One region of the Clostridium aquiflavi genome, then DNA from elsewhere that is predicted to be linked to it. Evidence: riboswitches for the same ligand, from Rfam matches in the RefSeq annotation. Region 1 holds a riboswitch; each other region holds the start of a gene.

What was found. Region 1 has a riboswitch for lysine ahead of lysA (diaminopimelate decarboxylase). Riboswitches for the same ligand answer to the same signal wherever they lie in the genome.
Region 2: linked by a shared signal. The riboswitch ahead of dapA (4-hydroxy-tetrahydrodipicolinate synthase) and the one ahead of lysA (diaminopimelate decarboxylase) in region 1 are both predicted to bind lysine.
Region 3: linked by a shared signal. The riboswitch ahead of RGC78_RS06575 (amino acid permease) and the one ahead of lysA (diaminopimelate decarboxylase) in region 1 are both predicted to bind lysine.

The regions. Positions count from the first base shown of each region.
Region 1 is NZ_JAVJAN010000040.1:168-8,135, reverse strand. Features, by position in the region: gene RGC78_RS13390 (HelD family protein) at 1-650, opposite strand, end outside; gene ftsH (ATP-dependent zinc metalloprotease FtsH) at 814-2,880, opposite strand; gene RGC78_RS13380 (DUF3006 domain-containing protein) at 2,925-3,143, opposite strand; gene lepB (signal peptidase I) at 3,278-3,805, opposite strand; gene lepB (signal peptidase I) at 3,872-4,390, opposite strand; gene lysA (diaminopimelate decarboxylase) at 4,716-6,011, opposite strand; lysine riboswitch at 6,224-6,392, opposite strand; gene RGC78_RS13360 (hydrolase) at 6,628-7,302, opposite strand.
Region 2 is NZ_JAVJAN010000020.1:623-8,590, reverse strand. Features, by position in the region: gene RGC78_RS08560 (ABC transporter permease) at 1-913, opposite strand, end outside; gene RGC78_RS08555 (helix-turn-helix transcriptional regulator) at 1,123-1,860, shown strand; gene RGC78_RS08550 (SulP family inorganic anion transporter) at 2,378-4,039, opposite strand; gene dapA (4-hydroxy-tetrahydrodipicolinate synthase) at 4,355-5,227, opposite strand; lysine riboswitch at 5,358-5,525, opposite strand; gene RGC78_RS08540 (MBL fold metallo-hydrolase) at 5,907-6,710, shown strand; gene RGC78_RS08535 (sulfite exporter TauE/SafE family protein) at 6,847-7,596, opposite strand; gene RGC78_RS08530 (TIGR01906 family membrane protein) at 7,678-7,968, opposite strand, start outside.
Region 3 is NZ_JAVJAN010000014.1:26,894-34,861, forward strand. Features, by position in the region: gene yjeM (glutamate/gamma-aminobutyrate family transporter YjeM) at 80-1,591, opposite strand; lysine riboswitch at 1,853-2,027, shown strand; gene RGC78_RS06575 (amino acid permease) at 2,299-3,768, shown strand; gene RGC78_RS06580 (ABC transporter ATP-binding protein) at 3,978-4,814, opposite strand; gene RGC78_RS06585 (FecCD family ABC transporter permease) at 4,814-5,896, opposite strand; gene RGC78_RS06590 (ABC transporter substrate-binding protein) at 5,896-6,918, opposite strand; gene RGC78_RS06595 (hydrogenase maturation nickel metallochaperone HypA) at 6,983-7,324, opposite strand; gene RGC78_RS06600 (FAD-dependent oxidoreductase) at 7,431-7,968, opposite strand, start outside.

The DNA of each region.
Region 1 (7,968 bases):
ACTTTATTCTTATCACTTCTTATTATTTCATCTTGCTCAGATTGTATCGACATTACTATATCTTTGAGTTTATCAGATGAATTTTCAGTAAGAACCATTTGAAGTATTTCATCTTTAACATCTACTTCTGAATCAAATATACCTTTAAGTTCACCTTTTTTTATTATTATTTGTCTTCTAGAAAGTATATCTGTATCAATTTCTCCTGTTGGACACGTATAACTAGACTTTCCTAATATACCTTTATAAAATAATGATGCAATAGGAGCTCTCCAGTCCACAACTACAGATTCATAAGTTTTTTCTACAGTTAAACCATATCTACCTATATAAAGTTCTTCTGGTAAATTTCCATCTTCCATAAAAGTTACTTTACCGAAATAAGGTACTTCCTTTAAACTAGTAAATTCTTTTAATCTTTTATCTATTGTCTTATAAGCTTCTTCTTTTACGTAATTTTCATGGTCAAAGTAATCTATAACTTGATCTTCATCATCTTTATATTCTTCAATAAATTTTTTTCTTGATTGCAGAATTTGATTAGTTATATCTTTTCTTTTTTGCAGATAATTAAGTATTTCACCGCTTAAAATTTTTTCAACTTCTTCTAACTTATTTTGTTCCATTAAAAATTCTAAATTTTGATTCAAATTAATTGTCCCCCTTGCTTCCTAAAGTAAATTTTCTTGATTTGAAAACATAAGGTTCAGATAATTCAACTTATTTTTTAAGCTAAATCAATCTAAACCTTACTATTAAACACTAGAGTTTTTATTTTAATTATGTTTAAAGATATTATTTTTCATCTTCTGATTACTTTGTGTCCTCAGATATTTCCTTAGTTAAAGTATCTTCAACTTTAGTTGAATCATCAATTTTTTTGTTTACATTTATTCCAACTTTTTTAAAAAACTCTGATTTTTCTTTTTCTTCATTTTCTTTTCTTATTCTCTCAAACTCTTCTTGTTTCTTTTTTTGCTTTTCCTTTTGTTCTTTATCTTTTAACTCTTTTTCTTTTAATTGTTTTTCTTTCTTTTCTTTCATTTCGGGATATTTCTCATAAACCATTTCCATGAATTCTTCACCAAAAAGAGTTTCTTTATCTAATAATATATTTGAAATTTTATCTAATAAATCTCTATTATCCCTAAGTATTTTTCTAGCTTTTTCATGAGCTTCTCTTATTATCTTTAATGTTTCTTCATCTAACATTGTTGATGTTTGTTCACTGCAATGTCTAACTGCTCTTCCATCTAAATATCTATTCTGTACTGATTCAAGTGCCATCATATCAAATCTATCACTCATACCATATACTGAAACCATACTTCTAGCTGATTGAGTTGCTCTTTCAATGTCATTTGAAGCACCTGTTGAGACAACATTAAATACTTCTTCTTCAGCAGATCTACCACCTAACATAACTGTAATTTGGTTCATTAAATCTTCTTTAGATATAAGATATTTTTCTTCTTCTGGAAGTTGCATCGTATAACCTAATGCTCCCATTGTTCTAGGAACTATTGTTATTTTATGAACAGGATCAGAGCCTTCTAGTAATGCTGCCACAAGTGCATGACCTACTTCATGGAATGCTACTAATTCCTTTTCTTTTTTAGATAATATTCTATCTTTCTTTTCTTTACCTGCAATTATAACTTCTACTGCATCTCTTAAATCTTCTTGAAGTACAAGTTTTCTTCTATTTTTTACAGCTCTTAAAGCTGCTTCATTAACAATATTTGCAAGATCTGCTCCTACAGCACCTGGAGTTCCCTTTGCTATCTCATCAAGATCAACATCATCTCCTAAGTTAACATTCTTAGCATGAACTCTAAGAATAGCTTCTCTACCTTTAAAGTCAGGTCTATCAACTATTACTCTTCTATCAAATCTACCTGGTCTTAAAAGAGCTTTATCTAATATTTCTGGTCTATTAGTAGCTGCAAGTATAACTATTCCCTTTGACGAATCAAATCCATCCATTTCAGAAAGTAATTGATTTAATGTTTGTTCTCTTTCATCATTGCTTTGCATTTGATTATCTCTGCTTTTACCAATAGCATCTATTTCATCTATAAATATTATACATGGTGCTTTAGTTACTGCTTCTTTAAATAATTCTCTAACTCTTGAAGCTCCAACTCCAACAAACATTTCAACAAAACTTGAACCTGAAAGTGAGAAAAATGGTACTTTAGCTTCTCCAGCTACTGCCTTGGCAATAAGTGTTTTACCTGTTCCTGGAGGTCCTACAAGTAAAGCTCCTTTAGGTAATTTAGCACCTATTTCTGTATATCTTTTAGGACAATTTAAGAAGTCTATTACTTCTTTTAATGACTCTTTAGCTTCTTCTTGACCTGCAACATCATCAAATGTTACTCCAATTTCATTTTCTACATAAACTTTAGCATTACTTTTTCCAATTCCCATGATTCCGCCGCCGCCGCCCATGCCGCCGCCTCCCATTCTAGAGAATAAGAATTTCCACATAACGAAAAACAATAACATTGGTAAAATCCAACTAATTGCAAAATCCATAATAGGACTTTGTTTTGGATTTTTACCTGTAAATTTTATTTTAGGATTTGAATTTCTTAATTTATTTATTAAATTTTCATCCTTAATATTAGCTGTATATAAAGTCTTTCCTTTAAATTCACTACTATCTGCTGGTGTAATTATTAAATTTTCTCCTGTTATAACTACCTGTGATATTTTATTTTGATCTATCATTTCATAAAATTCATCATATGATATTTGTTTTGTAGTTGCTGCTTCTCTAATATAGTTTGCAGTACTTATAAACATAAAAACTAGTAAAAAATATATTACCATTGTAATATATCCATTTTTCTTCTTTTTATTGTTACCTTGCATAGTATCATCCTTTCCTTATAATTTGCGAAAATATCTAAAAAACCTTATTTCCACATATTTTTCATCATATTGTTTATTGCTTCTTTTCTTTTTAATGTTTCTTCAACATCTATAATAAATATATCTCCGTTTTTAATCAAAATATCTCCATCTTTTATGTCACCTTTAGTCTTGGAAATCGTAGTTTCTAGCATATCTCCATTGAACGATTCAAGTATGACATGGTTTTCTTCAATTCTATCAACTATATATTTATTCCCCATATTATAAATACCCTCTCTTTATTTTCACTATATTTTAAGTTATTTTTTATATAAAATATAACTCGAAATTTAGCCTTAATCTAAATAAAACATCTTAACAACTAGTATATCATATTATTATAAAATAAGTACTATTAATTCAAGCGACCAAAGTCTTTAAAAGGCCAAATCTTAACCTGTGCCTTTCCTTTTATATCCTCTCCATCTATGTACGGATTAATCCATCTTCTAGCATCATTTGATCTTGCTCTATTATCTCCTAAAAAGAAGTATTTTCCTTCAGGAACATCAAATGTACCATCATAGTCCTCATTATTTTTCACGTAATTTTCAACTAGTTTTTCTCCATTCACACTTACGATTCCATCCTTTATCTCTATATGATCTCCTGGAAGTCCTATAACTCTTTTTATTAGTGTCTGTTGAAGTTCATCTGAATAAAATACAACTATATTTTCATGTTCTATCTTATCTAAATTGTAAATTTTAGTTACAAATAATTTATCTCCTATATTTAATGTTGGAACCATTGATTCACTTGGAATATATACATTATAAACTAAAAATTTATTCACCAAAAATGCTATCACCACTGCTGCAAATATAGGCACTATCCATTCAGTAAAAAAATTTTCTTTTTTTATCTTATTACTTTTTTCCATAAACCCATTCTCCTTTAAGAACCCCAATAATTAAAGTCCCTTTATAATTAATTAGCAATTTATCAACTATTTATACACTTTGAAGTCACTTATAGGATATATTTTTACTTTAGCTTTTCCTTGTATTTTTTCGCTTTTTATATACGGATTTTTCCAGTATCTAGAATCATCTGAATTTGCTCTATTATCTCCTAAAAAGAAATATTCTCCTTCTGGAACATCAAATATTCTATCATAGTCTTCATTATTCTTAACATAATCTTCTGCTAATTGTTCTCCATTTACGCTTACTATTCCATTTTTTATTTCTATATGATCTCCTGGAAGCCCTATAAGTCTTTTTATAAGAATCTCTTTAAGCTCATCAGAATCAAATATAACAATATCGCCTCTCTTTAGATTTTCAGGATTATGAACTCTTGTTGCAACAAGTCTATCCTTAACTTCTAAGGTTGGTATCATTGATCCACTTGTAATCCATACAGTATAAATTAAAAATTTCCATACTAATAATCCTATTACTACGGCACTTATAATTGTTAAACCCCATTCTTTAAAAAAACTATTTTTACTACTATCTTCCATATAAATTCCACCTTTCTGAAATTCCATATATACTACTATACTTTTTGAAATATAAACTAACTACATTATTTTTATAAATACACTATGTAATGTTAGAATTATTTTATCTTAATAGTATAACATAAAGTATTATATTGAAGCATTAAGGATTTATAACAAATTTATTACTTTAAAATAAGGCTAACAGCATGTTGATAGCAGAAAAATTCCTTGTAAAATAAAAAATGTGTATCAAAATTAATAAATCAATTTGATACACACTAAGATATATATATTATCTTGGGAAAGAATATTAATAAAAAGCTAATTTATTAAAAGATAATTATTAAATAACTTCATTTTGTATAAGATCTTCATAGGTTTCTCTTCTACATATAAGTCTTTCTTTATTATCTTTTACCATTATTACTGGTGGTCTTGGAATCTTATTATAATTATTAGACATTGAATATCCATATGCACCTGTTGTCATAACTGCTAAAATATCATTTGACTGTGGTGCTGAAATATTAATATCATTTAATAATATATCTCCTGATTCACAACATTTACCACAAATAGTTACCTTCTCTTTTAGGTCTTTCTCAACTTTATTTGCTAACATACATTCATATTCAGCGTGATATAAAGCCGGTCTTATATTATCTGACATACCACCATCTACTGATATATACTTTCTCACTCCAGGAATATTTTTTATTGCTCCTACAGTGTATAAAGTTATACCTGAATTTCCAACGATACTTCTACCTGGTTCTATTATTAACGATGGCTTTGATTGACCTGTTCTAGAACAAACCTCATCAACCTTGTTCAATATTGCTTTACAATACTCCTCAGTTGTTTTTGGTTTATCTCCTGTATTATAGTATATACCAAATCCACCACCTAAATCTAGTTCTTTTATTAAATAACCTGTATTTTGTTGAATTTTTTTTATTAAACCTAGCATAATTTCTACTGCATCCTCATATGGTTTAATCTCAAATATTTGAGATCCTATATGACAATGTAGTCCTGATAGTTCAATATTAGTAAGCCCTATTGATTTTTCTATAGCATCTTCTATCATATTAGCAACAGGTGCAAATCCAAATTTAGAATCCACTTGACCTGTTTTTATATACTCATGAGTATGCGCTTCTATTCCAGGTGTTATTCTCAAAAATATTTTTTGAACTTTATTATAACTTGCTGCAATTCTATTTAAAGCTTCCATTTCATAATAGTTATCAACAACAAATCTTCCAACTCCTAGTTTAACCCCTAGTTCAATTTCGTCTAATGTTTTATTATTTCCATGAAATATTACTTTTTCTAAAGGAAAACCTGCTTTATGAGCTGTAAAAAGTTCTCCTCCAGATACAACATCTAGTGATAAATTTTCTTCATTTATTATTTTACACATTTCAATAGTTAGAAATGCTTTACCTGCATATGCAACTCTATTTGACGAATTATCACACTTAAAATATTTATAATACTCATTACAGTTTTGTCTTATTAAACCCTCATCCATAACATATAATGGTGTACCATATTCCTTTACTAACTCAGTAGATTTAATTCCCCCAATTATTAATTCATTGTTATCAATTTTCATACTTCCAAATAATTTCATTTTTCTACCCTCCAAAAATTTGTCTAAAAACAAAAGTCACAGATATTAATCTGCGACAGGTAGAGTCTACTTAATTAGGATTTTTGTTGCTTATCGCTTATTGCTAAAATCATTAAATAGTATTTTTTAATACTATAATTATTATAACTAATACAAACTAAATCTAAAAATATAAATTTTGATTTAACTTTACTAATTATATCGCAACTATTTCACCTTGTAGCTCTCCACAGTTAGTGACAGTTATGTACATATTTTATACATACCCAGAAATAATTATTTGCATAAAAATTATTTCTTCGGCTATAACACCTTTCTTTATAAATCATCATCTGCCGACTCCTTATAAATACTCATCATTACAGCACCTCTACCCTAGGTTTTAGGCACATGAAAGAAAATAATAGACCAAATGTGTGTCGTATATTTTTCAAATGTACCTTATTCTATATTTCATTATATTAAATTTTATTATTTTTGTTAAAGATATCATATCACAAATTTAATCTATTTCAATACTTTTCAACCTATATTTTTTAACTTTATTAATTTATTAAAAATTTTGTAATAATTATCAAATAATTTGTTAAACTCATTAACTACAAATCATAGTTTTTTATTCGTTCCTATATTTGTCCATCAAATCTCCCATTATACTTGCAGATGATGGTGGAGTATAAGTTATAGCATTTGCCCCTGCTTCTATTGTTTCCTTTATTGATGCAATTGTTGGTCCACCAGTTGCAATAATAGGAAATTCAGGATATCTGCTTCTTATGTTTCTCACTATTTGAGCTGTATTTTTACCTCCAGAGACATTTAATATCGTTGCGCCTGCCTCTATTCTTTCAGTAATATTTTCATCTTCTGATACAACTGTTACTACAACAGGTATATCAATAGTAGCTCTTATTTTTCTTATTATTTCATTTGAAGTAGGTGCATTTACTACAACACCCATTGCACCTTTAAACTCTGCATCCATAGCTAAATTTATAACCCTTTTTCCTTGAGTTATACCACCACCAACTCCACAAAAAACTGGTACATCAGCTGCCATTACAAGTGCTTGTGTTATTAGTGGCTGAGGTGTGAATGGATATACAGCAATAATTGCATCTGCATTAGTATTTCTAATTACAGCAACATCTGTACTAAATAATAATGATTTTATCCTTTTACCAAAAATTTTAATTCCACCACAATCTCTAATTACAGAAGGAACTTCAACTACATGATTTCTTAATGTCCCCTTTATCTCTGGAACTAACTTTGGCTCTTTTGATGCCATTTTTATTCCCCCTCTATTAAGAATTACAAAAGTTATAAATAAGATTACAGTTTAAAAATACTATATATTAATTTATATAAATTAAAGTAATCCACTTTAAGCTAATCCTATATTAACTTTTTTATTAAATATATTATACTCTTTATCATGTAATTTCTTAAAGATATTTTTACTACTTAAATTAAATAATTAAATAAATTTAATAATTTTTTGTTTATATCTCTGAATTTTATACACGTTTTATATAATATTCACAGCATTTATAATAACTTATGCACATTATCCACATGTTTTATCCACAGTTTTGTGAATATTGTTAATAAATATTTATTATGCATATTTTTTATCCTTACATCTAACTTTTAATAATATGGTATCGTATTAATTTTTACACATTTCTATATATAGTTACATTTTATTTGGTACATGCTATATATTGAGGTACCTATATTTTGTCTACTTTTATTTATCCCCATATTTATCAACAGGCAATTATTCAATCCACAAAATGTGTACACCCCTGTTTTGGTTAGGTTTATAAGCGTTTCACCTATGTACATTAAAATATTTAATCCACAAAGTTATACACAGATATTTTCGACTTATGTTCATTAAAAAAATTTAAAGTTTTTGTTATATTTTAAATTAATTTTGCTGATTTTAGTT
Region 2 (7,968 bases), on a different contig from region 1:
ATGCTATACTACCTATTACCCCTACTGTTAAGCTTATTGATATTTCATATGGATAGATAATCAGTCTTCCTAAAATATCACATATTAATAAAAAGATAGGTCCTATTAAGGCTGTAAATCCTAATACATTTTTTAAATTATCTCCATAATACATAGTCACTATATTAGGCACTATAATACCTAAGAATGGTATTGCTCCTATTGTTATAACTACCACTGATGAGATTAAGGCCACTATTACCAGTCCTAAATTAACAACACGATTATACTTTATTCCTAAATTTGTACAAAAGTCCTCTCCCATTCCAGCGATAGTAAACTTATTAGCATATATAGCTGCTATTATTACAAGAGGTATACTTATATATAATAGTTCATATTTCCCTTTCATGATTAATGAGAAATCGCCTTCCATCCATGAATTTATATTTTGAACAAGATCATACCTATAAGAGAAAAACATAGTTATTGAACCAACTATTTTTCCAAGCATCATACCTATAAGAGGTATAAAAACTATATTTTTAATCTTTATTTTCTTTTGTATTTGCATAAATAAAAGTGTTCCAAGTATTGAAAATGTAAATGATAAAAGCATTTTATTCATCATAGTTGCCTGTGGAAATATAAGCATACATACTAATATTCCTAATTTAGCAAAATCTATTGTTCCAGCAGTTGTAGGTGAAACAAATTTATTCCTACTTATCTGCTGCATTATAAGTCCACTTATACTCATTCCAATTCCAGCAAAGATTATACTTATAAGCCTTGGTAATCTACCAATTAACATAAGGTTTATTTTTTCACTATCTAAACTAATAATATCTGATAATGATATGTCACTTACTCCAATAAATAATGAAGCTATTGACAGTATTACCAACAATATTAACAAGTATATTTTTTTCATTTTTCCTCCATATGTAATATAATTAAATTATATTTTTATAATTTAATGTTTTCTTTTGTATAATTTATATTTTTAATGTTTTAATTTTAAATATGGTTATCTTTTTAAAATTAATAATCATTCTCAATTAGTATACATTTTTATTTAGTTCATGTCTTAAAGTATATATATTTTTTTTAAACTATATTTGTATAATAAAGGAGGATCATTTGGAAACTAAAGAAAAAAACTTATTGTTTATCATTGAAAACTTTTATTTATGTACATCGATGCCAATAAAAGTTGTAGATTCTATTGGAAAAATCATTTTATCAAAAGGTAATGTTGAAGATTCTAATGAAGATTTTATATGTAAACATATAATAAATTTAATATATGAAAAACAAAATCTAAAAAACAATTTTCAGATAGTAGAATATATTGATTTGAATTTTGCTATTTGTCCATATTTATTTAATGATGATAATTTCTTTTTTATTTTAGGACCTTTTAATAAAGAAAAAATTGAGAATTCAAAGTTTATCTATAGACCATTACACTGTATACCTCATCTCATACAGTTACTATATAATTTTGATAATAATAAGCATATCTATAAACATGAGTATATAATAAATAAAATATATAGTTTTCATATAAAAAGAGCCTTAGAATATATACATGAAAACTATAAAAAAAATATTACTTTAGATGACATAGTCTCTCATGTAAATATAAATAAAAGCTATTTTTGTAGTTTATTTAAAAAAGAAATCGGTAAAACTTGTACACAATATATAAATTCTTTAAGAATAAAAGAAAGTGAAGAGTTATTGCTTAATACAGAAATGTCATTACTAGATATATCTCTAACTGTAGGTTTTAATAATCAAAACTACTATAATAATTTATTTAAAAAAGAACATCGCATTTCTCCTCTTCAATTTAAGAATAAATATTTTAGCTAATAATCTATCTTTTATAAAGTTATTCTTATATTCGTAAGTAAGTGGGTTAAGTATTTGAACTTAGTAATTCTAAAAATTTAATTCCAATATTATCTTGTTTAATATATCAATACATTTCATTAATTATCTGTAAATTAGCTAATGTCTTTTATATTTTTAGATTACTTCATTTGATTGCAATGGATAGTCTGTTCTAAGTAAGCTAATGCCTTTTACATTTGAATGAAGTAATAACAATACTAGATACTTACAATTGACTTTAAATGAACTAATGTCTTTTATATTTTGATTACTATGTATATCAAAATATATTTCAATATATACAAAATAATCATTTAAATTAAAAACCGTCATAGATAATAATTTTATAATTATTTTCTATGACGGTTTTTATATACTATAATCTAATATATTTGTTGAAATTAAAGATTGCTATTTTAGTATATCATTATGTTATACTTTACTTTTTAAATCTCATTTAATCTAATTATGTATAATATAGATCTATTTTAAAAATTTAACTTACAAAACTAGATATATTTTTTATATATCCACTTGCTACAGTTATAGCTTCTCTTTTAGTGTTGTATATATTTTCTTCACCAATTGCATCTGAAATTCCCATATTTCCTAAAACATTTCTTGGTTGTTCTTGAACATGTGTTATTAAAAGTTTTATTTTATTTTTTCTGCAATGTTTAAGTAGTTTACCTAATGCCTCTATTGCTGAAGCATCTATTGCATAACTATGTCTCATATCTAATATAAGAACTTCTGCCGTTGATTTAACAGCATTAACTTTAATTAAGAAATCTTGTACAATTCCAAAGAACAATGGTCCATCAACTTGATAAACAAGTATCTTTCCATCAGCTTCTTTTAACATATCTAAAACTTCTTCATCAAATACCTCTTCATCTACTAAATCTCTAATAGCAGTTGTTTCAGATACTCTCTTCATAAATAAGAACATAGCCATAAGCATTCCAAATCCAATAGCTACTACTAAGTCAAACACTATAGTGAAGAAGAACGTTATAACTAATACAATAACATCACTCTTAGGTGCTTTTAATAATGACTTAAATGTTCTCCATTCACTCATATTATAAGATACAACAGCTAATATTGCTGCAAGAGATGTCATAGGTATTAATTTAGCAATTGGCATTAAAATTAGCATAATAGCTAGTAATGTTACAGCATGTACAATACCTGAAATTGGACTTCTTCCTCCATTTTTAACATTTGCTGCTGTTCTTGCTATAGCTCCTGTTGCTGGTATTCCACCAAATAATCCTGATACAATATTACCTATACCTTGTGCAACAAGCTCCATATTAGAATCATGAGTATCTCCTATCATGCCATCAGCTACTACTGCTGATAATAACGATTCTAATCCAGCTAATATAGCAATTGTCATCGCTGGTGCAAATAATTGATTTATTGTGCTTATACTTAATTTAGGTAACATTGGCATCGGTATTGAAGATGATAATGTACTAAATCTATCACCTATAGTTTCTACTGGTAATTTAAAAGCCATTACTAGTACAGTAGATACAATTAACGCCACCAATGAACCTGGTATTGTTTTATTAACTTTTGGCCATAAAGCAATAATAAGTACGCATAATATACCTATTAATAATGTTGAAGTACTTAATGTATTCATATGTGAAAAATAACTTTGCCATTTTGGAATAAATTCTGCTGGAACATTATCTATTGTTAATCCAAAAAAGTCTTTTATTTGAGTGGATAATAAGGTTACTGCTATACCACTAGTAAAACCTACAGTTATTGTTTGAGGTATGTATTTAATTACTGTTCCAAATTTTAATAATCCCATTATAACTAGAATGATTCCTGCCATTATTGTAGCTGTAATTAATCCATCTAATCCGTACTGTTGAATAATAGAATAAATTATAATTACGAAAGCTCCAGTTGGTCCTCCGATTTGAACTTTACTTCCACCCAAAAGTGAAATTACAAAGCCTGCAAAAATTGCAGTAATAAGTCCCTTTTCAGGTGATACTCCTGATGATATCGCTAACGCTATTGATAAAGGTAAGGCTATTATAGCAACAATAATTCCTGATATAATATCTTTTGCTATCTGATTCTTAGTAATATCCTTTTGTTTTATCATTGTAAGTAGTTTAGGTAACATTATTTATATCTCCCCCTATCATATTATTTGAAACTACATTTTAGTAGTATTTTTAATTAAATTGTACGTATCAATAAAAAAACTCAACTTATTTTAAAATTGAACGCAACCCTTTTATATTACTCCTAAATATTTGAATAGTCAAAAATATTTGAGAATATAAAGAAGAAGCTTCTAATTAAATGCCACTTAACAAAAAAAATAAAACTAAAGAGATTTTATCTCCTTAATTTTATTTATTTAAAAAATATCCCCATATTTTTTACTTATTACTTATTACTTATTGCTAATTGTCCTAGCCCCTTATATAAATAGTTATTTAGAAAATAACATATTATCTAATTTATTCTTAAGTTCATCTGTTATATTAATTAATGGTAATCTAACTTCATCAGAATCAATTAATCCCATGTTTTTTAAACAATATTTTAATGGAGTTGGATTAGGTTCATTAAATAATAATGGTATAACCTTGGAAATCTCTCTCCATGTTTTTAATGCTTCTTTATAATCATTTGATTTCATATCATTATATACTTTTATAAAACTTTTTGTGTTTAAGCTTGCAGATGCTAAAATTCCACCATCACCGCCAAGCGCCAATGTAGTATAAAAAAGAGCATCTTCTCCTGTTAATATTGAAAAATCATCACTTGGTCTGTTTAATAATAACTCTGAAGTTTGGCTTATATTTCCCGAGCAATCTTTTATTCCAACTATATTTTCTAGCTCTGCCAACTTATATATAGTTTCATTTTCTATATTAACTCCAGTTCTATAAGGAATATTATATATTAGTATATTTCTATCTGTAGATTCAGATATACTCTTAAAATGTTCATAAATTCCTCTTTGATTTGGTCTAGAATAATACGGTGCTACTGATAATATTCCATCAACATTATTATCTTTAGCTATTTTTAATCTTTTTATTACTTCAGATGTGTTATTTCCTCCAAGTCCTACATAAACTTTTGTTCTACCATTATTATATTCCATTGTTTTTGATAGTATTTCATTATACTCAAAAGATGATATTGTCGAGCTTTCCCCAGTAGTTCCCAATGGTATTATTCCATCTACACCTTGTTCTATATAATAATCTACCAATTTTTTATAGCAAACAAAATCAACACAATTATCTTTAAATGGTGTTACAAGTGGTATTATTATTCCTTTAATTTTCATAATTATTCCCCCTAAAAATATTGCTATAAGAAAACCCGTTATAGTAATACTATAACGGGTAGAGTTTCATTGCTAAAGCTTATAAAGATATTATTTCTTTAAATTAAAATTTAACAATAACATCTTAGTAAATCCTTGTAGCTCTCCACTTGCGTGACAGTTATGCATATATTATATACATACCCAGAAATAAATTTTTGCTTGATTTATTTCTTCGGCCATTATACCTTTCCTTATTAGTCAACGTTTGCCAACTTCTAAATAAGTACTATTTATAAACAGCTCCTCTACCTTAGGTTTTCCGTATTCATTTTGACCATTATATCATTTTTAAACATTACTGTAAAGTACTTACAAGATATATTTAATATAATAATTACATTTATTGTTTTTGTTTTGTGAACTAGCAGTGCTTTCTTAGAGGTTTTATATTTAAGTTCCCCTTATTATTAAATGGAAGGACACACTATCTTTATCCCTCGTAGCTTGAACTATTTCAGGAATACATTTTTTTCTTTTATTAATATATTTAATGAACAATTCACCTTCTTGCCTGATGACAAATATCCATTGCAACTTTAGACTTATTATTTATTTTCATGTGCCTTATTGTTATAAATACATATAAACTTTATAATTATATTGTCTTAAATAATGAATTATAAGGGGATGAAATCTTATGGAATCTATAACTATGCTTGGTACTGGATCTGCTATGGTAACCAAATGCTATAATACTTGTTTCACTTTATCAAAAGATAATGAGCATTTTCTTATAGATGCAGGTGGTGGAAATACCATATTGTCAAATCTTGAAAAAGCAAACATAAATATAAATCAAATACATAATATGTTTATATCTCATAATCACAATGATCATGTGCTAGGAAGTGTGTGGGTAATTCGTTCAGTAGCAAATGGAATGTTAAATGATAAATATGATGGGATTTTTAATATTTATTGTACTAAAAAATCTATTGAGGCTATTAAAACGATTTGTTCTTATGTACTTCAAAATAAATTTTTAAAACTATTTGATGATAAAATAATATTTAATGAAATTGAAAATAATACTGAAGTTAATATATTAGGACGAAGAACAATATTTTTTGATATACATAGCACTAAAGAATTGCAGTTTGGATTCAAAACTTTTTTATCAAATGGTAAAACTTTAACTTTTCTAGGAGATGAACCATATAGAGAAGTGGTGAGAGATTTTTGTGAAAATGTAGATTATTTATTTCATGAAGCATTTTGTTTATATTCTCAAAAAGAAATCTTTAAACCATATGAAAAACATCATGCAACTGTAAAAGATGCTTGTAATAATGCTAAAATCTTAGCTGTAAAAAATGTTATACTGTATCATACTGAAGATAAAGATTTATCACATAGAAAAGAATCATATCTTAATGAAGGTAAAGAAGAGTTTAATGGATATATATATGTTCCAGATGACTTAGAAATAATATATTTGTAAAAATATAAACGATATTAATTATAAGCTCTATTTTCAATATAACTTATAATTAATATCGTTTAACATTTCTATTATGTAATTCTATTTTTAATATTCTTATATTAAAACTTAACACTGTTTAAAAACATAATAACTTTTATATTAAATCAAGTATAACTTTTATAAATAATAAACCAATAGCTACAAATATTATTGGCTTTATTATTTTGTCGCCATTTTTAATAGCTAAATGGGCACCTAAATAATTACCAACTATTGCACATACAGCTGCTGGTACTCCAATAGAGAACATAACTTTCCCACCTAATATATATGCTATTAATGCCGAAAAGTTAGAGGCTAAATTTACAATTTTAGCATTTCCAGATGCAGTTATAAGATTAAATCCCAATATTCCTGTAAAACATATAACTAAAAAAGTTCCTGTTCCTGGCCCAAAAAATCCATCATATGCACCTAAAAACAACCCAATAATAAAAGATAACATGTACAATTTTTTATTAGATATTTCTTTTTTATTCTTAATCCCAAAATTTCTATTAAACAATAAAAATAATGAAACAATAGGTAAAATTATTATTAAACAATAATTTAAATATTTTTCATTTAGCAATAATACTATTTGTGCCCCAAACCACGATCCTATTAATGCTCCTGCTGCAGATAATAATGCTGGCTTTATTTTTATGTTTCCACTTCTAAAAAATTTTATTGATGAAACAGAAGTACCAATACAACTTGCAAATTTATTAGTTCCATATGCAATATGAATTGGTATTCCAGCAAAAATATATGCAGGCAAAGATATTATACCTCCACCACCTGCTACAGCATCAATAATTCCCGCTAAAAATACAAGTGGACATATTATTAATAATACTTCCATATAATCCCCCTAATTATTTACTATCTTATAATTTTAAGGGGTATACAAATAAGTGTCAAACTATTAATACTTGATATTTAACTATTTACAGTTTTTATAATAATATATTTTTGAAATTAAGGCATATACTAATATAAATATCAGTATAATCACACTCATTATCATAAAGAATTCTTCAGGTAATACATCAATTATTGGATCTAAATTAGAGTCAAACGCCCAATAATTATTTCTAAAAAATATTTTATGAAATGTGATAAATATTTCTGAAAAATTAATTAAAATACATAACATTAAAAATGTAACAAATACAAGTATATAATTAGCACTACTATTTAATATATATTTCAGCTCTATATAATTATCATACCT
Region 3 (7,968 bases), on a different contig from region 1:
TGAGAAAATAGTTTAATTATTAGTTTAGCTATAAAAATCCACGATAATATAATCAAAACATTACCGCGGATTTTATAGTTTATTCTAAAAAATCATCTTTATTTTTCTTTTCATAGCTGCCATACATTAACCACGCAACTACTGAGAAGATTAAGGGGCCAGCTACACTCCAAATTGTTGTTTGCATATCCCCTTCTATAGCTGGCTGTATTATACAAAATAAATTAGCGAGTCCTACTGTTAAAACAACTATACAAGTCCAAAAATTTGCAATTCCTTGAGTTTTGAACACTACGAATGGTTTATTGATTTCTGTTTTCTTCTTAAAATACGGGAATGCAAGAGCTATGAACACATATGGCAGTGTCATAGCTACGTTAGTCATGGAAACAAGTATATTGAAGAATGCAGCCATTGAGCTTCCTCCAAAAGCTACCAATCCTATCATTACACAAACTATGGTAGCTTGAATCCACATAGCATTAATAGGCAATCCGTGTTTAGTTTCTCCAATTTTTCCAGGCCATAATTTAGTAGGTGTGCCTTCAATTATCTGCTTTAATGGTGAATACATAAGTGTAAAAAATGCGCCGGATAATGCTAGAAACATTGAAAGTCCAACATATCTTGCAACCCCCTTACCTAAAACTATAGCCATGTTCTCGCTTGCTCCAAAAGCTGTACCAAGTGAATATCCCAGATTAGACATAACTATATAACTTGCATTTCCCAGATTAACTTCCTTAATCCCCATTACACTTTCCCAATTAGTAAATACACCAATGAACAGTATTCCTAATGAATATCCTACTGAGATTATAGCTGCTGAAATAAGAATTCCTTTGGGAAAAATTTTTTCTGGCTTTTCAGTTTGATCAACTAATCCACCCACAGCCTCTATTCCTCCATAAGCGAATAGAGCATATACTACAAATGCTAACGAAGCAATTATATCTCCAATATATTTAGGATTTGGCGTTTGTGTAAATGATTTAACTCCTTCAATTGGCTCAGCTAAATTTCCATGGTTCCCTAAAAATACTGCTATAGCACCAGTCCAAAGGAATATATTCAATAATAAAACTGCTGTTCCACCTAATGATGTTACTTTCTTTATCTTATCCATCCCTTTGGTTGATGTATAAGTTACTACTAGTATCCATATAATTCCTAAAACTCCCAAAACTTGTGGTCCTTGAATACCAAATAAAGCCCAGCTTTGTGTTGTATCTTTTCCGAATATAGCATTTGATACTGGAATCCACATACCAGATGCAACGTTAACCATCCAAGTTACATAAGAAAAATACCACATAAATGTTCCTATGAATGCGAATCTTGGTCCAATGGATTTCTTCATCCATGAATAGATTCCACCTTTTTCATCCTTAAAAGCAGAACCAAATTCAGCTACCATTAATGCAAACGGAACAAAAAAGGTTATTCCTGAAAAAATGTACCAAGGAATAGCTGCATAACCCATCTTGTAAAATGATCTTGGAATATTGTTAAATCCATAAACAGATGTAAAAATCATTAATATCAAAGGTACCAAGGTTAATTTTTTTGTTGATTTTACGCTTGACTTCATTTTTTTCCTCCTTATTTTAAATTTGTTAAATATTTTCTTTCATATTTTCTAAACTGTTGTTTTATTTCAATTACAACAACAATACTTTTTCCATATTACATTATTTTTATGTATCAACTCTAATAACTAAATTGCACCACATAGAATTCATATAACTAAGAAGAAAAATCTCTCAATATTATTATATAATGTAAATACATTATTTTTTATTGACTTATTTATAATTTTACGCCATAATTATGTATGAATTAAAAAGTAAATAACTTAGATAGAGGCGCGAAATTTAATAGTAGTATTATGGAGGTAAGCTCAATGAAGTAATACGAAAGGAACTTTCGCCGAAGTAAATAGTTGATTGCTTTCATGCTATTTACTGGTCTTATGTAAAATATATATAAGACTGTCACAAATTATTTTGTGGAGAGCTATTTTCAATGGAAATTTACGATATTGTAATATTTATTTAAATATACAACTTTCGTATTTATGTCATGAGTATATGCTCATGGCATTTTTTATTGTTTAAAGCACATAAAAAAATCGCCAAGGCCACTGTGGAAACGTCGATTTTTTAGCCATGCACCCTTTCCAAACGCAGTGCAGGAATAATGGTGCGGCATTGGTCTATTATTTTTTCATGTGCCTAAATCTTTATATTATCTTAGTTACTTACTTATGGAAATTTAAACCATAAGGAGGATAAAAAAATGAGTGAAGAAAAAAATGAATTAAAAAGAAGTTTAAAAGCAAGACACTTAAACATGATAGCAATAGGTGGTTCTATTGGTACTGGTATATTTCTTGCAATGGGTGATACCTTACATGTAGCTGGACCCGGCGGTGCATTGGTAGCTTATGGATTAGTTGGCATCATGGTATACTTTTTAATAACTAGCTTGGGAGAAATGGCAACTTATATGCCAATTGCTGGCTCTTTTAGTTCCTATGCTAATAAATTTATTGATCCAGCACTTGGATTTGCCCTTGGATGGAACTATTGGTACAACTGGGCTATAACAATAGCAGCAGAAATGGTTGCCGGTTCTTTAATTATGAAGTATTGGTTTCCAAATGTAAATGCATTATTCTGGAGTATATTATTTTTAACAATAATAGTAGGTTTAAACATTTTATCATCAAAAGCATATGGTGAATCAGAATTTTGGTTTGCTGGAGTTAAAGTAGTTACAGTTCTTATATTTTTAGTAATAGGTGTTTTAATGATTTTAGGTATAATGGGTGGAAATGAAATAGGATTTCATAACTATACTATAGCTGATGGTCCATTTCATGGAGGTATTAAGTCTATATTTTCTATATTCTTAATTGCAGGTTTTTCTTTTCAAGGAACTGAACTTATAGGAGTTGCTGCTGGTGAAAGTGAAAATCCTGAAAAAACTATACCCAAAGCTATACATTCAATATTTTGGAGAATATTAATATTTTACTTAGGAACAATAATTGTCTTAGGTGCTATAATACCATTTACTAGTGCAGGACTTGATACAAGTCCCTTTACAATGGTATTTGAAAGAGCTGGTATAGCAGGAGCAGCTTCCTTAATGAATGCAGTTATATTAACTTCTGTATTATCTGCTGGTAACTCTGGCATGTATGCATCAAGTAGAATGCTTTTTTCCATGGCTAAAGAGGGTATGGCCCCTAAAATATTTGCTAAAACCAATAAAAAAGGAGTACCTGTAAATGCTGTACTTTTAACTACATTAATTGCTTCAGCTTGTTTTTTAACTGGTATATTTGCTGAAAGTACCGTTTATGTTTGGCTTGTTGCTGCATCTGGTCTTGCTGGATTTATAGCTTGGGTAGGTATAGCCATATGTCACTATAGATTTAGAAAAGCATTTATTCACCAAGGTAAGGATTTAAAAAGTTTAAAATACAAAGCTATATTATATCCATTTGGACCTATATTAGCTTTAATAATGTGTACAATCATAATGTTGGGACAAGGCTACTCATGTATAAAACCCGATGGAATTGATTGGCAAGGTTTAATTGCATCTTATATAGGAATTCCCCTATTTCTTGCATTGTATATAGGTTATAAAATTAAACATAAAACTAAAGTTATTTCTTTAGATGATGTTAATTTAAATTTCTCTGAAAATAATAATGATTTAGAGGAAGTTAAATTCAAAACATCAGAATCAGTATAATTGACATAATAAAATTTAAATGTAAAAACCCACGGCTAAGTTTAATGAACTGCACCCTTTATAAAAACAGTTTTATTATTTTAACTGTCTACTATAAAGGAAGCATATCATAATTAATCGTGGGTTTCTTGTTTGATGCCATCATGACCTTTAAAATCCATCACCAAATAAATCAATTGTATCTAATTCTATAAAATATCTGTTGAACTTTAATGAGTATGCACTCCTGTAAATCCATCTTCATGTATATGATCTATTCCAAGTCCTTTAATATGTTCATGTGTGTGCATAAATGATACTTGTAATTTTTTATTTACAGGGTTAACTCCCACATATGCGTTTACACCAAACACGTCTTTTAACATTTCAGAATTTATCACTTCTTCTACTGTTCCAAAATTCTTTATCCTTCCATCTTTCATTACAATTAAATAATCACAATACATAGATGCTAGATTCATATCATGTATAGCTGCTAACGTAGTTATATTAAGACTTTTAACTAAGTCCATAATTTGTATCTGATATCCTATATCTAAATGATTTGTTGGTTCATCTAATATTAAAAATTTAGTATTTTGAACTAAAGCCCTTGCTATTAATGTTCTTTGTTTCTCTCCACCTGATAAATGAGAAAAACTCCTCTTACTATAGCTTTCTAAGCCTACCTTTTTTAGCATTTCTCGAACCATCTGTAAATCATCTTTAGAGTAATCTTCAAAAACAGATTTATATGGATATCTTCCCATCTTTACTATTTGCTCAACAGTAAAATCAAAGTGAGTATTACTTTCTTGAGCTAAAACTGCAATTTCTTTTGCACAATCTTTATGTTTCATCTTATCTAATTCTTTATTATCTAATAATACACTTCCACTTGATGGTTTATAGAGTCTGTATATATTTTTAAGTACTGTAGATTTTCCTGAACCATTAGGACCTATAATTCCTACAAATGAACCTTTTTTAATCTCAAAAGATATGTCTTTTAATATTTCTTTTTTCTCTATATTAAACCTTAAATTTCTAACCTGTACTTTAAACATTACTCTTTTCCTCCAAACGAATAGTTTTTCTTAGAAATTAAGTATAAGAAAAATGGACCTCCAACTAATGAAGTTATTATTCCTATAGGTATTTCTATTGGTGGGAAAAGCCCTCTAGCTATAATATCTACTGTTATTAAAAATATAGCACCTATTAATGATGAAAGTATTATAAGTTTTTTATGATCACTTCCTACTATAGTTCTACATATATGCGGCACTACAAGTCCTATAAATCCTATTGCTCCAGTTATAGAAACTAATGATGATGTAAGCAGTGTCGCTAATATTAAAATTATAGATTTTATAAGCTTTATATTTATTCCAAGTATTATTGCACTGTCATCACCAAGAAGTAATATATCTAGTGATTTAGATATCATTAACGCTATTATCATAACTACAACTAAAATAATAAATGGGAATAATAACACATCCCACTTCGCTCCCCCTAAGCTACCAACAGTCCAAAATAAAGCACTCTTTGCTTGATTTGAATTTTCTGCTGAATATATAATTAAGTTAGTAAGTGCCGAGAAAATTGTTGATATTGCCATCCCTGATAATACTAATCTTGTTGTAGATGTTGCTTTTCCCATTTGAGTGCCTATAGCAAAAACTAACATTCCTGATATAAGAGAACCTAAAAAGGCTCCTGCTCTAATACTATTTATTCCAAGTAATGACATACCACCTAAAACTATAACAAAAACAGCACCACAAGATGCCCCTGATGATATACCCAATATATATGGTTCAGCTATTGGATTTTTAGTGACACATTGCATAAGAACTCCACAAATTGCAAGTCCTGCTCCACATATAGCTCCAAGTAATACTCTAGGGAATCTTATTTCCCATATTATATTTTGTGTCATTATAGTTCCAATATCACTATAAACTATACCATTTGTTAATTTACTAAGCAGTACTTTATATACTTCTCCAGGTTCTATATATGTACTACCTATTGCTATTGCTCCAACTGCTGCACCTGCTAATATTGCAGTTAAAGCTATAACCCAAAATAAAAAACCTTTCTTTTTAGAAAGGCTTTTTTTATCTTCTAAAGCTACCTGCATTACTTATTTTGTCCAAAAAAATATCTGTACATTTGCTCGATAAGCTTCGGATTTCTAATACCTGGAGATAAATCAGCTAATCCTACAACATATATTTTATTATTTTTTATAGCAGGTACATCTTTAAGCGCAGGATGAGCTTTCAAGAAATCTATTTTCTCTTGTACTGGGTTTCCTGCCATGAAATCAGTTACTAATATAACTTCTGGATTCTCTGCAACTATGCTTTCCCACGAAACATTTATATAAGGCTTAGTCGCATTTTTAGAAAATACATTATTTCCACCTGCAAGTTCTATTAAGTTGTTAGCAAGACCTGATCCAACTACCATTGCATCATTTTCGCCAGAATCATATACCATCATTTTTACTCTATCTTCTTGTTTTATATCTCCTACTTTATCAGTTACAGCTTTTATATCACTTTTCATTTTAGCTATTACTTCTTTAGCTTTGTCTTGTACTCCAAATATTTTCCCCAATAGCTCAAAATCTTCATAAACAGTTTCTACTGTAGAATCTGCTCTATAAGACTTAGCCATAAATGGAGTTATATCTTTTGATATAAGTTCATCTGGTGATCCTGTAGTTTGTTCACTTATAGATGAATCCCATCCACTTACAAAGTCTGCACCTGTAGCCATAAATCCTTCTTTAGATACAGAATGACCTTCTCCAATTTTAAGTACTGGTATTTTATTATAGGCTTCTTCAAATTCAGGTAATATAGGATTATCTAAAAGTGCTGTCCCTATCATTTTATTCTCTAAACCTAATACTAATAACATTTCTGTCATAAATTGAGATAATGTAACTGCCTTTTGTCTTGGTGATTTTACTGTTACATCATAATCCTTAGCACCATCTGAATATACAAATTTTACTGCTTCAAAATCACTTGTATGAGCTTCAGTATTTGATTTTTCCACTTTATCTATTTGATTACTAGAGCACCCTATTCCACCTACTGCTAATGCAGATATAGTTAATGCAGCTATAATTCTTTTTAACTTCTTGTTCATTCCTATTTTCTCCATTTCTTTGTTTTATAAATAATTCCATAAATGTTAAGATGGTAAAGCAGTTTTAACAAGCGATGATTTCCTTAATCATAAACTCTTTTCCGCATAATAATTCCCAGTGTTTATCTCCACAGTTTGAGCATTCACCGTTATTTTGAATAATATTAAAAACTGTATTACACTTTTTACACATACCATTACCTGGTAATATCTCAATTCTTAATTTTGTATTTTGTAATAAGGTACCATCAACTGCTGCTGGATAACAAGCTTCAATATATTTTGGAATCATAGATGAAAGTTCACCAATTTGAAGCACTACTGTTTCTATTTTGGTCAATCTATTTTTTTCTGCGAAATTTTTAACAGTCTTAACAACTTCAAACACCACTCCTAATTCATGCAACTAAAACCACCTCTACTTCCCTATATTAAAAATCTAAATGGAATTTTGTGTTCCCCACTGTATTTTTTTGTACAATGTTTTGCTATTCCACCTTACTTTTTTCTAATTAAGAATTTCTTTTGAGACTCTTTTTAATTCTTCTAGCTTTAATTACTAATTTACGCTTAATTACATTTTTAATAACTTTAGGTTTAAGCTCTTTAAGTGTTACGCTTTGTGCATCATATTTTCTGTAAAGTGTAATAGCATCAAATTTACATCTAGTTGTACATGCACCACAACCTATACATTGATATTCATCTACAGTTGTAGCTCCACAACCAAGACAACGTTCTGTTTCCTTCTTCACTTGCTCTTCTGTAAATGTAGGACGTAAATCTCTAAATGTTTCTTTTGATTTAGCTCCTTCTATATGATCTATTTTTTGTCTCTTAATATGATCATAACCTTCTAAAGTTAAGTTTTCTTTATCCAATGCATGATACACTCTTCTATCACGTCCATAAACTAAGCTTTGTCCAGGATGAACATAACGGTGAATTGATATTGCACCTTCTTTACCTAAAGCAATAGCATCTATAGCAAATTTAGGGCCAGTCAAAGCATCTCCACCTGCAAATACATCTGGTTCTTTTGTTTGTAAA